Regions from separate parts of the Streptomyces sp. NPDC025651 genome, predicted to be linked through region 2. Evidence: riboswitches for the same ligand, from Rfam matches in the RefSeq annotation. Region 2 holds a riboswitch; the other holds the start of a gene.
What was found. Region 2 has a riboswitch for cyclic di-AMP ahead of ACZ4D5_RS31975 (transglycosylase family protein). Riboswitches for the same ligand answer to the same signal wherever they lie in the genome.
Positions count from the first base shown of each region.

Region 1: it holds a riboswitch for cyclic di-AMP, as region 2 does, so the genes downstream of both, ACZ4D5_RS39460 (M23 family metallopeptidase) here and ACZ4D5_RS31975 (transglycosylase family protein) in region 2, are expected to answer to the same signal.

Region 1 is NZ_JBVHLZ010000017.1:45,959-50,362, forward strand. Features, by position in the region: gene ACZ4D5_RS39450 (M16 family metallopeptidase) at 1-744, shown strand, start outside; gene ACZ4D5_RS39455 (M16 family metallopeptidase) at 741-2,126, shown strand; cyclic di-AMP (ydaO/yuaA leader) riboswitch at 2,323-2,485, shown strand; gene ACZ4D5_RS39460 (M23 family metallopeptidase) at 2,498-3,301, shown strand; gene ACZ4D5_RS39465 (GntR family transcriptional regulator) at 3,528-4,250, shown strand.
Region 2 is NZ_JBVHLZ010000010.1:296,022-300,425, forward strand. Features, by position in the region: gene ACZ4D5_RS31965 (cytochrome P450 family protein) at 1-649, shown strand, start outside; gene ACZ4D5_RS31970 (transglycosylase family protein) at 799-1,881, shown strand; cyclic di-AMP (ydaO/yuaA leader) riboswitch at 2,076-2,223, shown strand; gene ACZ4D5_RS31975 (transglycosylase family protein) at 2,229-2,954, shown strand; gene eno (phosphopyruvate hydratase) at 3,290-4,404, shown strand, end outside.

The DNA of each region.
Region 1 (4,404 bases), on a different contig from region 2:
GTGGTCGGCGACATCGACCCGGAGCAGACGCTCGCCTGGGTCGAGAAGTACTTCGGCTCGATCCCCTCGCACGACGGCAAGCAGCCGCCGCGCGACGGCTCCCTGCCCGAGCGCATCGGGCAGGAGCTGCGCGAGGTCGTCGAGGAGGAGGTCCCGGCCCGCGCCCTGATGGCCGCCTACCGCCTCCCGGAGGACGGCACGCGCGCGTGCGACGCGGCCGACCTCGCCCTCACCGTCCTCGGCAGCGGCGAGTCGTCGCGGCTCTACAACCGGCTCGTGCGCCGCGACCGCACCGCCGTCGCCGCCGGGTTCGGCCTGCTGCGCCTCGCCGGAGCGCCCTCGCTCGGCTGGCTGGACGTGAAGACCTCCGGCGACGTCGAGGTGCCCGTCATCGAGGCCGCCGTCGACGAGGAACTCGCCCGCTTCGCCGCGGAGGGCCCCACTCCGGAGGAGATGGAGCGCGCCCAGGCACAGTTGGAGCGCGAGTGGCTCGACCGGCTCGGCACGGTCGCGGGCCGCGCCGACGAACTGTGCCGGTACGCCGTCCTGTTCGGTGACCCGCAGCTCGCCCTCACCGCCGTCCAGCGCGTCCTCGCCGTCACCGCGGAAGAGGTCCAGGAGGTCGCCAAGGCCCGGCTGCGCCCGGACAACCGCGCGGTGCTCGTGTACGAGCCCGTGTCCGCCGCCGACGAGACCGCCGACGAGAACACCGGTGACGCCGAGGAAGAGGAGGCGGCGAAGTGACCGAGGCCGCGACGATGCAGTTCCATCCCCAGCCACAGGCGGGCACGGCCAAGCCGTGGGCCTTCCCCGCGCCCGAGCGGGGCGCGCTCCCCAACGGCCTCACCGTGCTGCGCTGCCACCGCCCCGGCCAGCAGGTCGTCGCCGTGGAGATCCACCTCGAAGCGCCCCTGGACGCCGAACCCGAGGGCCTCGACGGCGTCGCCACGATCATGGCGAGGGCCTTCAACGAGGGCACGGACAAGCACTCCGCCGAGGAGTTCGCCGCCGAGCTCGACCGCTGCGGCGCGACGCTCGACGCGCACGCCGACCACCCCGGCGTCCGCGTCTCCCTCGAAGTGCCGGTCTCCCGCCTCCCGAAGGCGCTCGGCCTGCTCGCCGACGCCCTGCGCGCCCCCGCCTTCGCGGACAGCGAGATCGAGCGTCTCGTACGCAACCGCCTGGACGAGATCCCGCACGAGGCCGCCAACCCGGCGCGCCGCGCGGCCAAGGAGCTCTCCAGGCAGCTGTTCCCGGCCACCTCGCGCATGTCGCGCCCGCGCCAGGGCACCGAGGAGACGGTCGCCGCCATCGACTCGGCGGCGGTGCGGGCCTTCTACGAGAAGCACGTGCGTCCCGCCACGGCCACCCTCGTCGTGGTCGGCGACCTGGCGGGCACCGACCTGGACGCCGTCCTCGCGGACACCGTCGGCACCTGGACGGGCGGCACGGCCGAGCCGCTCCCGGTGCCGACGGTGACCGCCGACGACACCGGCCGCGTCGTCATCGTGGACCGCCCCGGCGCCGTCCAGACGCAGCTCCTGATCGGCCGCGTCGGCGCGGACCGGCACGACCGCGTCTGGCCCGCCCAGGTCCTCGGCACGTACTGCCTGGGCGGCACCCTCACCTCGCGCCTGGACCGTGTCCTGCGCGAGGAGAAGGGATACACCTACGGCGTACGGGCGTTCAGCCAGGTCCTGCGCTCCACTCCGGAGGGCACGGGCGCCGCGATGCTCGCCATCAGCGGCTCGGTCGACACCGCGTCCACGGGGCCCGCGCTCGACGACCTCTGGAAGGTCCTGCGCACCCTCGCCGCCGAGGGCCTCACGGACGCCGAGCGCGACGTGGCCGTGCAGAACCTGGTGGGCGTCGCCCCGCTCAAGTACGAGATGGCGGCCTCCGTGGCGGCCACCCTCGCCGATCAGGTCGAGCAGAACCTCCCGGACGACTTCCAGGCGCAGCTGTACCGGCAGTTGGCCGCCACCGGCACCGTGGAGGCCACCGCGGCAGTCGTGAGCGCCTTCCCGGAGGACCACCTGGTGACGATCCTCGTCGGGGACGCCGCGCAGATCGAGGAGCCCGTCAGGGCCCTCGGAATCGGCGACGTGAGTGTGGTCACGGGCTGAGTGACAGTCAGGACATATAGGGACCCCGGCGACCGTTTCGGCCGCCGGGGTCCCCATATGTCCGAATTCATATGGAGGTTGCCTGTCTGGCGTGTGGCGTGCGCTACAAAAGCCGAGTTCTGTTTGTCGATTGACAGATGTCCCGCTTAGCGTCGGTCCGGCTGTCCGTCACGCAGTACGCCGCATCCGCGGCACCGGACAGTCATCGCCGAGTCCCCGTACGGCGCGAGCCAGGGGAGCCGGGGACCCACATGTCCCCTGGGGTGAATCGGGCACCTTGCCGAGAGGCGAGGGACCCGTAGGAGACCTTCCTGCTCCGAACCCGTCAGCTAACCCGGTAGGCGAGAGGGAAGGAAAGGATCAGCCGCTTCATGGCGTTCACCCGTGCCACCGGGAAGCACCGTCGTCCGAGCCGCCTGACGCGCACGACCGCGAACGCCGCGGGCGTCGCCGCGCTCACCACCACCGGCGTCATCGGAGGCCTCGCGGGTCCGGCGTTCGCCGCGGCCGACGACGCGGCCATCGAGCACACCGGCCTCACTCAGGCGATCTCCGTGGGCGACTCGCTCGCCGCGAGCATCGACGCGCAGGCCGCCGCGCAGCAGCAGGCCGCCGACGACGCCGCTGCCGCCAAGAAGGCCGAAGAGGCCGCCAAGAAGAAGGCGGCCGAGGAGAAGCGCAAGGCCGAGGCCGAGGCGAAGGCGAAGGCCAAGAAGGAGCGCGAGGCCAAGGAGCGCGCCGCCCGCGAGGCCGAGCGCAAGCGCCTGAACACCTACGTCGCGCCGATCAGCGGCTCGTACGTCTCCACGGGCTACAAGACCGGCGGCGCCATGTGGTCCTCCGGCAGCCACACCGGCGTCGACTTCCACGCCGCGTCCGGCACCACGGTCCACGCGGTCGGCTCCGGCACCGTCGTCGAGGCCGGCTGGGGCGGTGCCTACGGCAACAACGTGGTCATCAAGATGAACGACGGCACGTACACCCAGTACGGCCACATGTCGTCCCTCAGCGTCACCGTCGGCCAGACGGTCACCCCGGGCCAGCAGATAGGCCTCTCGGGCTCCACCGGCAACTCCAGTGGCCCCCACCTCCACTTCGAGGCCCGCACCGGCGAGGACTACGGCTCGGACATCGACCCGGTCTCGTACCTGCGCTCGCACGGCGTCAACGTCTGACGACTCCCGTACGGCTCCCGTACGCCTCCGAAAGCCCCGGCTCTCCCCAGAGCCGGGGCTTTCGTGTCCCCGAGCACTGTTCCCGACCGGCCGTCCTTGGCCAAAAGATATCCATGGATTCCGGCCCGCCGTCGGAAATTCCGGCGCCCTGCAATAGAGTCACGGAACAAGCGAGAAAGAGCGTCGGTCGACCGCGTTTCGCGGGGATTAAGGCGGAGGTCCGGTCATGCGCATTCCCGCGCACTCGGTATGCACGGCCATCCGGGACGACATTGTCTCCGGCGTCCATGAAAGGGGCAGCCGGCTCACCGAGGAGCTCCTCGCGCGCCGCTACGGCGTCTCCCGCGTCCCCGTGCGCGAGGCCCTGCGCACCCTGGAAGCCGAGGGGTTCGTCGTCACGCGCAGGCACGCGGGCGCGTGCGTCGCCGAGCCCACGGAGCAGGAGGCCGCCGACCTCCTGGAGATACGGGCGCTGCTCGAACCGCTCGCCGCGGCCCGCGCCGCGCAGCGCCGCACCGACGCGCACCTCAAGGTCCTGCGCGGCCTCGTCAGGCTGGGCCGGGAGCGCTGCAGGAGCGGCCACGGCGAGGACCTGCGCGCACTGGGCGGCTGGTTCCACGACACGCTCGCCCAGGCGTCCGGCAGCCCCGGGCTCAGCGCGCTGCTCACCCAGCTCCGGCACAAGATCGCCTGGCTGTACGCCGTGCGGCAGCCGACGGCGCCGGCCGAGTCGTGGTCCGAGTACGCCGCGATCGTCGACGCGGTGGCCCGCGGGGACGCGGACCGGGCCAGGGCGCTCACCGCCGCGCACACCGAGCGGACGACGGCCGCGCACCGGTGGCGCCATACGCAGGTGCAGGCACGGGCGCAGGCGTATGCGCGGCCGGACGGCCTGGCGCGTGTGAGGGATTCGCAACACCCCGTAAACACGGCGGGCCTCCGGAATTAACGGAGGCGCCGTATACAAAGAGAGGTAATTCCGTACGCGCTTCTGCGGAGCGCGCCTTTTCGGTGCGCGTCTCTTTGGTGCGCGCGCATTTCTCTTTGCGCACATACGTCGATGGGGTCACCCGGAATTCCGGGTGACCCCATCGACGTATTGC
Region 2 (4,404 bases):
CAGGAAGCGTCTCGAACCCGGCGACGACCTCATCTCCGGCCTCATCCGCGCCTCCGACCACGGCGAGCACCTCACCGAGAACGAGGCGGCCGCGATGGCCTTCATCCTTCTCTTCGCGGGCTTCGAGACGACCGTCAACCTCATCGGCAACGGCATGTACGCCCTGCTCACCCACCCCGAGCAGCGCGAGCGCCTGCAGAGGGCGGTCCAGGAGGGCGACACCGCACTCCTGGAGACCGGCGTGGAGGAACTGCTCCGCTTCGACGGCCCCGTCGAGCTCGCCACCTGGCGCTTCGCCACCGAGCCGCTCAGCGTCGGCGGGCAGGACATCGCGGCCGGCGACCCCGTCCTCGTCGTCCTCGCCGCCGCCGACCGCGACCCCGCCCGCTTCGACGACCCCGACACCCTCGACCTGTCGCGCCGCGACAACCAGCACCTCGGATACGGGCACGGAATCCACTACTGCCTCGGCGCCCCGCTCGCCCGCCTGGAGGGCCAGACCGCCCTCGCGACGCTCCTGCGCCGCCTCCCCGACCTGCAACTCGCGGCGGATCCTGCCGATTTGCGGTGGCGTGGTGGGCTGATCATGCGCGGACTGCGCACCCTGCCCGTGGAGTTCACGACCGCACAGAAAACGACGTCCGATTGACGCCGAACTGACGGGCCATCACGGATGTGACTTTTACGTGATCTCCGCTGCATCGACTTGTGACAAGCGTTCGACTGCGGCTACGTTCACGACGACTTGAGCGCCCCAGGCGCACAAGTCGCCGCAATAGTCTCCCGAAAGGCAACCGCATGCTCTCCGGCAATGGTCGTCACCGACGCCCCCGCCAAGCCCCGGCCCTCATCGTCGCGGCAGGAGTCACCGGATCAGCCATCGCCATCCCGCTGCTCGGCGCGACCAGCGCCAGTGCCGCAGAGACCACGACGTGGGAGAAGCTCGCCGAGTGCGAGAGCGGCGGCGCGTGGAGCGCCAACCCCGGCAACGGGTACTACGGGGGGCTCCAGCTCTCCCAGGAGACGTGGGAGCGGTACGGCGGCCTCGCGTACGCGCCGAGCGCCGACCAGGCGAGCCGCTCGCAGCAGATCGCCGTCGCCGAGCAGATCCTCGACGACCAGGGCACCGCCGCCTGGCCGAGCTGCGCCCCGATCGCGGGCCTGACCCAGGACGGCGCCGCGGCCGACGTCGACCCCGGCGCCCCGGTCACGCCGCAGCCCTCGGACCCGTCCGACCCGTCCGACCCCTCCGGCTCCGAGGACGCCAAGGACAAGGACAAGGGCGACGACAAGGGCAAGGACAAGGACTCCAAGGCCCCCGAGGGCTCGGAGAAGGAGAAGGAGAAGGGGGAGACGGACGAGCCGTCCGACGACGCCTCCAAGACTCCGGAGCCCTCCGACGAGGCGAGCGACACGCCCGGTTCGGACGACGAGTCCCGAGAGAAGAATCACGACAAGTCCGGTGAAAAGGGCGGCAAGGAAGACCAGGAGGACAAGGGCGAGAAGGGCGACGGCAAGGGCGGCTCCGGCAAGTCCGGCCAGAAGGACACCACTTCGCCCGAGTCCGAGGACTCGACCGACCCGTCCGAGGGCTCCGGGGACTCGTCCGGCGGCCGCCACCGCGGCGACCGCGCCGACGAGAGCCCGTCCGGCGGCGAGGGCGACCGTCCGGGACGGCACGCGTCGCGCGGCGGCGACCGCACGGACGAGGTCGCCGACGGGACGTACACGGTGCGCTCCGGAGACAACCTCTCGGCCATCGCGCACGACCTCGACGTCGACGGCGGATGGCACGAGCTCTACAGCGAGAACAAGAAGACCGTCGGGGCCGACCCGGACCTCATCCTCCCCGGTCAGAGCCTCGATCTGGGCGAAAAGTAACGGAAGTTGACGAAGAGTCGGGCGGGTACTTCGCGCCGTATGTCCGGTTTGGCGCGAGTGAGAGATGGGTCTCAGAAGGCCTGATCGTCTTTGAAATTCGGTGGATTGCGTGGCTACGGTCGTGACCGCTCGCCACTGCGGGCCCCGCCGGTCGGTACGCCGAATCCTGCCAACGGCCGGACGGGAACAGTCGTCGCTCAAGAGCGCCGTAGGCAGGAGCGGGGGACCCAAGGTAAGTGCCGGAAACGGCTAGGGGTGAAGTCGCGCTCTAGGAAGCGCGGCCGGGCAACCACATCGGCCCGAACCCGACAGCTCACCTCGCAGGCGTCGGTGTAGGGGATCAACTCATGCTGCTTTCCGGCAAGGGCAAGCACCGTCGCCCGTCCAAGGCCACCCGTGTCGCCACGCTCGTCGGCGTCACCGGCGCGGCCGTCGCCGCCCCGCTGATGGCGGCCGGTTCGGCCAACGCCGCCACCGGTGCCGAGTGGGACGCGGTCGCCCAGTGCGAGTCCGGCGGCAACTGGTCCATCAACACGGGCAACGGCTACTACGGCGGCGTGCAGTTCTCCGCCTCCACCTGGGCCGCGTACGGCGGCACCAAGTACGCGCCCACCGCCGACAAGGCCAGCAAGGCGCAGCAGATCGAGATCGCCGAGAAGGTCCTCGCGGGCCAGGGCAAGGGCGCCTGGCCGAGCTGTGGCGTCGGTCTCTCGGGCGCCGCGTACAACGGCGGCGGCTCGCAGGAGCAGGCCAAGCCGCAGCAGCAGACCAAGCCGCAGCCGCAGAAGACGCAGCAGCAGGCCGCTCCGCAGCAGCAGGCCCCGCAGCAGCAGGCCGCGCCGAAGCCGCAGCCGACGCCGCAGACCGAGACCAAGAAGACCGTCGAGACCCCGACCGGCAAGACGGTCAAGAAGGGCGACGGCGAGTACAAGGTCAAGACGGGCGACACCCTGTCCAAGATCGCCGAGGACCACAAGGTCAAGGGCGGCTGGCAGAAGGTCTACAAGCTCAACGGCGACATCATCGACGACGCCGACTTCATCTACCCGGGCCAGCAGCTGCACCTCAGCTAAGGGCTCCACACCGGCCGTGCCTCGGCGGACGCACGGCCGGCCCCCGTCCCCACGGGCTCCCGGCCCCGGTGCGCGTATCCCCCGTACGCACCGGGGCCGGGCCATGTCCGCCGCCGGCGAACCGGAGCCCGCGGTCCGCGCGGCCCGGCCCCGTGTTCGCCCCTAGCGAGCTACCGGCCAGTAGAAACACGGGCTTCCGTCCCGTTTCCCGGGTATTTGGGCCCTTGGCCGTCCCACGGGACGGGCGGTCGGCTGGCCGAAGCTCCGGAGCCCGTTAGGCTCAGGAGACGCAGGGCCGAAGCGGCCCGCGTAAAAGCGTCACATCCCAGAAGGAGATGCTCGTGCCGTCCATCGACGTCGTCGTAGCCCGGGAAATCCTGGACTCCCGAGGCAACCCCACGGTCGAGGTCGAGGTCGGCCTCGACGACGGCAGCACGGGTCGTGCCGCCGTTCCGTCGGGTGCCTCCACCGGTGCCTTCGAGGCCATCGAGCTTCGCGACGGTGACCCGAACCGTTACCAGGGCAAGGGTGTCGAGAAGGCCGTCCTCGCCGTCATCGAGCAGATCGGCCCGGAGCTCGTCGGCTACGACGCCACCGAGCAGCGCCTGATCGACCAGGCCATGTTCGACCTGGACGCCACCGACAACAAGGGCTCGCTCGGCGCCAACGCCATCCTCGGCGTCTCGCTCGCAGTCGCGCACGCCGCCTCCGAGGCCAGCGACCTGCCGCTGTTCCGCTACCTCGGCGGCCCGAACGCGCACCTGCTGCCCGTCCCGATGATGAACATCCTCAACGGTGGGTCGCACGCCGACTCCAACGTCGACATCCAGGAGTTCATGATCGCCCCGATCGGCGCGGAGTCCTTCTCCGAGGCCCTGCGCTGGGGCACCGAGGTCTACCACACCCTCAAGAAGGTCCTGAAGGACAAGGGCCTGTCGACCGGCCTCGGCGACGAGGGCGGCTTCGCCCCGAACCTGGACTCCAACCGCGCCGCGCTCGACCTCATCCTCGAGGCCATCAAGCAGGCCGGTTACGTCCCCGGCGAGCAGATCGCGCTCGCCCTCGACGTCGCCGCGTCCGAGTTCTACAAGGACGGCAAGTACCAGTTCGAGGGCAAGGAGCGCTCGGCCGCCGAGATGACCGAGTACTACGAGGAGCTCGTCGCCTCGTACCCGCTCGTCTCCATCGAGGACCCGCTGTTCGAGGACGACTGGGCCGGCTGGAACGTCATCACCGAGAAGCTCGGCGACAAGGTGCAGCTGGTCGGCGACGACCTGTTCGTCACCAACCCGGAGCGCCTGGCCCGCGGCATCGAGGAGAACTCGGCCAACGCCCTGCTCGTCAAGGTCAACCAGATCGGTTCGCTGACCGAGACCCTGGACGCCGTCGAGATGGCCCAGCGCAACGGCTTCAAGTGCATGATGTCCCACCGCTCCGGCGAGACCGAGGA